3 regions of the Bacillus sp. GW821-FHT01G09 genome follow, and region 1 is predicted to be linked to each of the others. Evidence: riboswitches for the same ligand, from Rfam matches in the RefSeq annotation. Region 1 holds a riboswitch; each other region holds the start of a gene.
What was found. A riboswitch is a leader RNA that binds a small molecule or an ion and turns the genes downstream of it on or off. The one in region 1 is predicted to bind S-adenosylmethionine.
Positions count from the first base shown of each region.

Region 2: it holds a riboswitch for S-adenosylmethionine, as region 1 does, so the genes downstream of both, AC07VD_RS06535 (bifunctional homocysteine S-methyltransferase/methylenetetrahydrofolate reductase) here and metE (5-methyltetrahydropteroyltriglutamate--homocysteine S-methyltransferase) in region 1, are expected to answer to the same signal.
Region 3: it holds a riboswitch for S-adenosylmethionine, as region 1 does, so the genes downstream of both, AC07VD_RS08970 (phosphoadenylyl-sulfate reductase) here and metE (5-methyltetrahydropteroyltriglutamate--homocysteine S-methyltransferase) in region 1, are expected to answer to the same signal.

Region 1 is NZ_JBWKWL010000002.1:437,254-439,454, forward strand. Features, by position in the region: gene metE (5-methyltetrahydropteroyltriglutamate--homocysteine S-methyltransferase) at 1-931, opposite strand, end outside; SAM riboswitch class I at 1,059-1,214, opposite strand; gene isp (serine protease Isp) at 1,347-2,201, opposite strand, start outside.
Region 2 is NZ_JBWKWL010000002.1:228,125-230,325, reverse strand. Features, by position in the region: gene AC07VD_RS06545 (CvfB family protein) at 1-127, opposite strand, end outside; gene AC07VD_RS06540 (YajQ family cyclic di-GMP-binding protein) at 226-717, shown strand; SAM riboswitch class I at 824-941, shown strand; gene AC07VD_RS06535 (bifunctional homocysteine S-methyltransferase/methylenetetrahydrofolate reductase) at 1,031-2,201, shown strand, end outside.
Region 3 is NZ_JBWKWL010000002.1:680,408-682,608, forward strand. Features, by position in the region: gene pyrE (orotate phosphoribosyltransferase) at 1-597, shown strand, start outside; SAM riboswitch class I at 742-847, shown strand; gene AC07VD_RS08970 (phosphoadenylyl-sulfate reductase) at 1,009-1,710, shown strand; gene cysP (sulfate permease) at 1,722-2,201, shown strand, end outside.

The DNA of each region.
Region 1 (2,201 bases):
TGAGAATATCAAGAACGGCATCGAGACGCTCTTCAAGGTCCGCTTTCCAAATGTTGCGTCCGTCGATAACGCCGGCTGCCAGCACTTTGTCTGTCGGAAAGCCATGTGTTTTAAGCTGTTCCAGGTTTCTGCCTTTGTCGTGAACGAAATCAAGGCCAATTCCCTGAACCGGGTAAGAGATCAGCTCTTCATAAGCATCAACAGAATCAAAATACGTCTGCAAAAGCACATTCAAGGATGAAAGCTCACTTGTAATGCTTTCAAATAATTCTTTTGCGCCGCGGACATCTTCACTAGAGGCGGTAACGAGCGCCGGCTCATCGATTTGAACCCATTTTACGCCTTCTTCTTCAAGCTCTTTCAAAAGCTGTACATATAATGGCACAAGGCGTTTTTGGATCGCTTTTGCTTCAGACGGTTCATAGCCTTTAGCAAGCGTAACGAACGTATAAGGGCCGACAATCACAGGCTTTGTTTCCACACCGTATTCCTGTTTGATCCGGCGATAATCTTCGAGTTGTTTGTTTCTTGTCAGACGGAACTCAATGCTCTCGTCATATTCCGGAACGATGTAATGGTAATTTGTATTAAACCATTTTGTCATTTCACTAGATACGGCGTCTTTGATTCCGCGGGCGATAGCGAAGTATGTATCGGTAGCGTCAGTCAAATGTCTGAAACGTTTCGGGATCCAGTTGAAGCTGACTGCTGTGTCGAGTACATGGTCATACTGTGTGAAATCAGAAACAGGCACAACATCAATCTGCTGGTCAATTTGTGTTTTTACTGCGGATAAAAATAGTTCGTCGATTTGCTTCAAAAACGTATCTTTATCAGTACTGCCTTTCCAATACGCTTCAAGTGCTTTTTTCCATTCCCGGTTCAGTCCGATTCTCGGAAATCCTAAATTCGATGTTTTGATGGTTGTCATTGTTTCTCCTCCTTTATATGTAAAACACTCTCGTTAACCCGCGGATACAGGCTGCTAAGAGGTTTTCTCACAACAAAAAGCCTCTTTCCCATGAGAGAAAGAGGCTTTTCTGCGTAAAACACTGCCTCTCTCATCTCTCAGATTCAATCTGATGGAATTAGCACCGTGCCTTATGAGACATCAGTCTCGGCGCGAAAAGCAGTGCGCCCCATTTCACAATGGTATTACGGTCGGTTGCTGTTGGGGTCAAAAGGCCAATCCCTCGCCCAACTCTCGATAAGAGAAAATGTTATTAATTTTTTGAAAAGTTGAATCATTTGTTGGTAATCTTAACAGTAATTCAAATTCATTGTCAACATAGAATTTGAAATTTTTATTTATATGATGTGGTGTATATTATATAAGAAAAATAATCTTATAGGGTCAACAAATGTGATTGCTCTGCTTTTTCTGCGAGCTCATCAGGAGCTGTTAAATACAGGAATCCATTGCCTGCCAGCGTTTTTGCAATATCAAGAGGAAGTGTCCTGCGGATTAGCTGTGCGAAAACCTCAGATTCAGAAAGCTTTCTTTGAAATGATTCTTCTTCATAGCTTTTGATTAAAGCAAGCGCACCGCTGACATGAGGGGCAGCCATTGAAGTGCCGGTCAGCTTACCGTACTTCTTGTTGGGAAGGGTAGATAAGATGTTTTCTCCTGGAGCCACAAGGTCAATCTCTTTATTCGCGTTAGAAAATTCTGATAATTCTCGCGCTACTGAAACAGATCCAACTGCAATGACTTCGTTATAAGCTGCGGGGTAGGAAAGCTCTTCTGTGCGTTCGTCGCCGTCACCCTCATTTCCCGCTGCACAAACGACAAGCACTCCGTTTTTGACTGCGTTTTTCACTGCTTCTTCCAGCTCTGGCACATCGCTTGGCCCTCCAAGGGACATTGAGATGATGTCGACTTTCTGTTCCACCGCGTAGTTGATGCCGTTGATTATCCATTCGTATTGTCCGCTGCCGTTCTCGCCGCCAAGAACCTTCACAATCAATAGGCTTGCCTCAGGCGCGACTCCGGCAATGCCTCCGTTTGAATCATTAGCTGCAATCGTTCCGGCGACGTGTGTGCCGTGTCCGTTGTAGTCGGAAATCGCATCTTCCTTGCCGCCGTCGTCATCCGTGAAGTTCTTTCCGCCGATGATTTGATTTTTTAAATCAGGGTGGCTTGTGTCGCAGCCCGTGTCTAATACAGCAACTTTAATATTTTTGCCTTTTACCCCTTTTGC
Region 2 (2,201 bases), 210 kb from region 1:
TATCTTCCCCATCGGTTAAAAAGTAACCGAAGTCGGTTTGGTGATCTATACTCAAGGTTAATTGCTGCCCTGGTCTCATGCTATCGTCCTTCCTGTTCCGCTTAATCTCTGCGGATTTTGTTAACATTTTTTCCAATCATCACAAATTGATTCTTTGTTCTGTTGGAAGTTTCTCTTTATTCTACTATAATCAACACATAAGTTAAATGTTATGGAGGTTTTCATATGGCAAAAGAAAGTTCATTTGATATTGTATCCAAGGTGGAATTGCCTGAAGTGCAAAACGCAATCCAAATCGCACTGAAAGAAATCAGTACCCGATATGACTTTAAAGGCAGCAAAAGCGACATTTCTTTAGATAAAGAGGAGCTGGTCCTCGTTTCCGATGACGAATTCAAATTAAGCCAGCTGAAAGATGTGCTGGTCAGCAAATTGATTAAACGAAACGTTCCGACAAAAAACATTGATTACGGCAAGGTTGAAAACGCGTCAGGCGGAACGGTACGCCAGCGTGCAAAGCTTGTTCAAGGCATCGACAAGGACAACGCAAAAAAAATCAATACAATCATCAAAAACTCCGGACTGAAAGTAAAGTCTCAGGTGCAGGATGATCAAGTGCGTGTCACCGGAAAAAACAAAGATGACCTGCAGCAGATTATCTCAGCTGTGCGGGGAGCAGATTTACCAGTTGACGTTCAATTTATAAATTTCAGATAAATTTTCTGATTCCTATTGATTATTGTCTTTATTTTCGGTAAATTTGGAGAAAGGGAAAAACGCCAGGTATCTTTTGGCACTTCCTGACACGAAAATTTCATATCCGTTCTTATCAAGAGAAGCAGAGGGACTGGCCCGACGAAGCTTCAGCAACCGGTGTAATGGCGATCAGCCATGACCAAGGTGCTAAATCCAGCAAGCTCGAACAGCTTGGAAGATAAGAAGAGACAAAATCACTGACAAAGTCTTCTTCTTAAGAGGACTTTTTTTATTTCTCTTTTTTCCTTGCTGATGTGAATAAAGGAGGCAGACAATGGGACTTTTAGAAGATTTGCAAAGACAGGTGTTAATCGGTGACGGCGCCATGGGGACGCTCCTCTACTCCTATGGCATTGACAGGTGTTTTGAGGAGCTCAATATTTCAAAGCCGGAGGAAATTCAGCGCATACATAAAGCGTACGTTGAAGCGGGAGCCAACATTATTCAAACGAATACGTACGGGGCCAACTATATTAAATTATCCAGACACGGGCTTGAGGATGACATCAAAAAAATGAATCAGGAGGCCGTAAAGATCGCGCGGGCTTCAGCAGGCGATGCATACGTGCTTGGAACGATGGGCGGCATACGCACATTTAATAAAAACGCGTACAGTCTTGACGAAATTAAGCGCAGCTTCCGCGAGCAGCTGTACCTGCTGCTGCATGAAGAGCCGGATGGCTTGCTGTTAGAAACGTATTATGATTTGGAAGAAGCCCGTGAAGTGCTGAAAATCGCGCGCAAAGAGACTGATCTTCCGATTATGCTCAATGTCTCCATGCACGAGCAAGGCGTATTGCAGGACGGAACGCCGCTTTCTGACGCATTGCGCTCGATTGCGGATCTCGGAGCTGATATTGTCGGCATTAACTGCCGCCTCGGCCCTTATCACATGATTGAAGCGCTCAGCGAAGTGCCGATTTTTGATGACGTATTCTTATCCGTTTATCCGAACAGCAGCCTTCCTTCGCTTGAAGAGGGACGGCTCGTCTATGAAACAGACGACACGTATTTCCAAAACAGCGCGTCAGAATTCCGTAAGCAAGGTGCGCGGATTATCGGCGGCTGCTGCGGCACAACGCCGAATCACATCAGGGCGATGGCGGAAGCGGTTGGCGGGCTGGCTCCGATTACGGAAAAAGAAGTCAAAACCCGGGCAAAAGAATTCATTTCTGTTCATCACGAGCGAACCGAGCCCGGTCTGGATGAGATCGCAGCGAAAAAACGCTCTATTATCGTAGAACTGGACCCGCCGAAAAAACTAAGCTTTGACAAATTTCTATCGGCGGCTGCTGAATTAAAAGAAGCGGGAATCGATGCCCTGACACTCGCCGACAATTCTCTGGCGACCCCGCGGATCAGCAATGTTGCCTGCGGCGCCCTTGTCAAGCAGCAGCTCGATATGCGTTCCCTTGTCCATATTACGTGCCGTGACCGTAACATTA
Region 3 (2,201 bases), 240 kb from region 1:
CAAGCTGTATTTTTACGCCCGAACGAGCCGTTCACATGGGCAAGCGGCATTTTATCACCGATCTACTGTGACAACCGCCTTACGCTATCTTTCCCAGAGGTCAGAAACGATGTTGCTTCAGGTATCAGCAAGCTTGTCAAAGAGCATTTTCCTGAAGCTGAAATGATTGGGGGAACAGCAACTGCCGGTATTCCTCATGCTGCTCTTGCGGCTGACCGTTTGAATCTTCCGATGTGTTATGTGAGGAGCAAGCCGAAGGCGCACGGAAAAGGCAATCAGATTGAGGGAGCTGTGCAAGAGGGGCAAAAAACAGTTGTCATTGAAGACTTAATTTCCACAGGAGGCAGTGTGCTTGAAGCTTGTGCAGCTTTACAAGCGGCCGGCTGTGAAGTGCTTGGTGTCGTCTCAATCTTTACGTACGGACTTCCTAAAGCGGAGGAAGCCTTCGCAAAGGCAGAACTGCCATACTACTCATTAACTGATTATGATACGCTCACAGAGGTCGCGCTTGAAAACGGAAATATTCATTCAGATGATCTAAAAAAGCTGCAAACATGGAAACGAAATCCCGAGTCAAAAGATTGGTTTAAAAAATAAAAAATAAATTCAAATGATGTAAAGAGGCTTCAAAGCCTTGATGTACTTGAAAACAGGCTGTGAGGCCTGTTTTTTTATTAATCCTATAAAAAAAGTCGGGTTGACTTATGTTAGAATTGTGCTAAAATTTACTACAAATCTAAAAACTTATCAAGAGCGGCTGAGGGACTGGACCTATGAAGCCCGGCAACCTGCATAGTTTGTAAGGTGCTACTTCCAGCAAAATGAATTCCATTTTGAAAGATAAGGGCTACATGCTGTTCCTGTCTTTCTTTCCGCCGGATTGAAAGTTTTTTATTTTAAGAGGTAAAAAGGCTATCTGTATATCAGCAGCCGCGAATCACATTACATGGGAAAAGACAACCGGCAGAAAGCTACTGTTTGTTTGTCTCCGAAAGGAGGAAAGAAGAAATGTTAACGTATGATAATTGGGAAGAACCAACGATTACATTTCCGGAAGACGATCCTTATAAAGGAGCGCTGTCAGTTTTAAAATGGGCATACGGCCATTACGGCGATCAGCTTGTTTATGCTTGCAGTTTCGGAATTGAGGGAATCGTTCTGATTGACTTAATTTATAAAGTGAAAAAAGACGCAGAGATTGTGTTTCTTGATACAGGACTTCATTTTAAAGAAACCTATGAAACAATTGAACGAGTGAAAGAGCGTTATCCGGGTCTTAATATCATCCTGAAAAAACCAGATCTCACCCTTGAGGAACAAGCCGAAGAACATGGTGACAAACTGTGGGAAAGAGAGCCGAATCAGTGCTGCTATCTTAGAAAGGTTGTTCCTTTAAGAGAGACGCTTTCAGGACATCCAGCCTGGCTTTCCGGCCTGCGCCGTGATCAAGGGCCAAGCCGTGCCAATACGAATTTCTTAAACAAAGATGAAAAATTCAAGTCAGTAAAAGTTTGCCCGCTTATCCATTGGACTTGGAAAGACATTTGGAGATACACATCCCGGAATGAACTGGACTACAATCCGCTTCATGACCAAGGATATCCAAGTATTGGCTGTGCGCCTTGCACTGCTCCCGCTTTTACGGCAGAGGATTTGCGCTCAGGCAGATGGAATGGTATGGCGAAAACAGAATGCGGACTGCATGAATAAGGAGCTGCAAAATGGAATTAGCCGCTATTTTATTTAGCTTGTTTTTCGCGATGAATATTGGTGCAAGCGGCGCTGCAGCTTCGATGGGAGTTGCTTACGGCTCCGGAGCCATCAAAAAGAAAACCTACGCTTTGACCCTATGCGCAGTCGGTGTCTTTGCCGGGGCGGTCATTGGCGGAGGCGAGGTTGTAAAAACAATCAGCTCCGGCATTATTCCTGAGCAGACGATTACACTGACGATTGTTTGCATCATTATTGGAGCTGCTGCCCTGTCGCTCTTTACTGCTAATCTGCTCGGCATTCCTTTGTCGACAAGTGAAGTAACAGTCGGCGCGGTTGTCGGCGTGGGAGTGGCTTATAAAGTATTGTTTGTGAACAATCTTCTGATCATTGTGTCATTTTGGGTTTTTGTCCCGCTGTTTGCTTTCGGCTTCACCTATTTCGTATCTAAGCTGTTTCGTTATTTTAAGATTGAAGTAAAATCTTCTAAA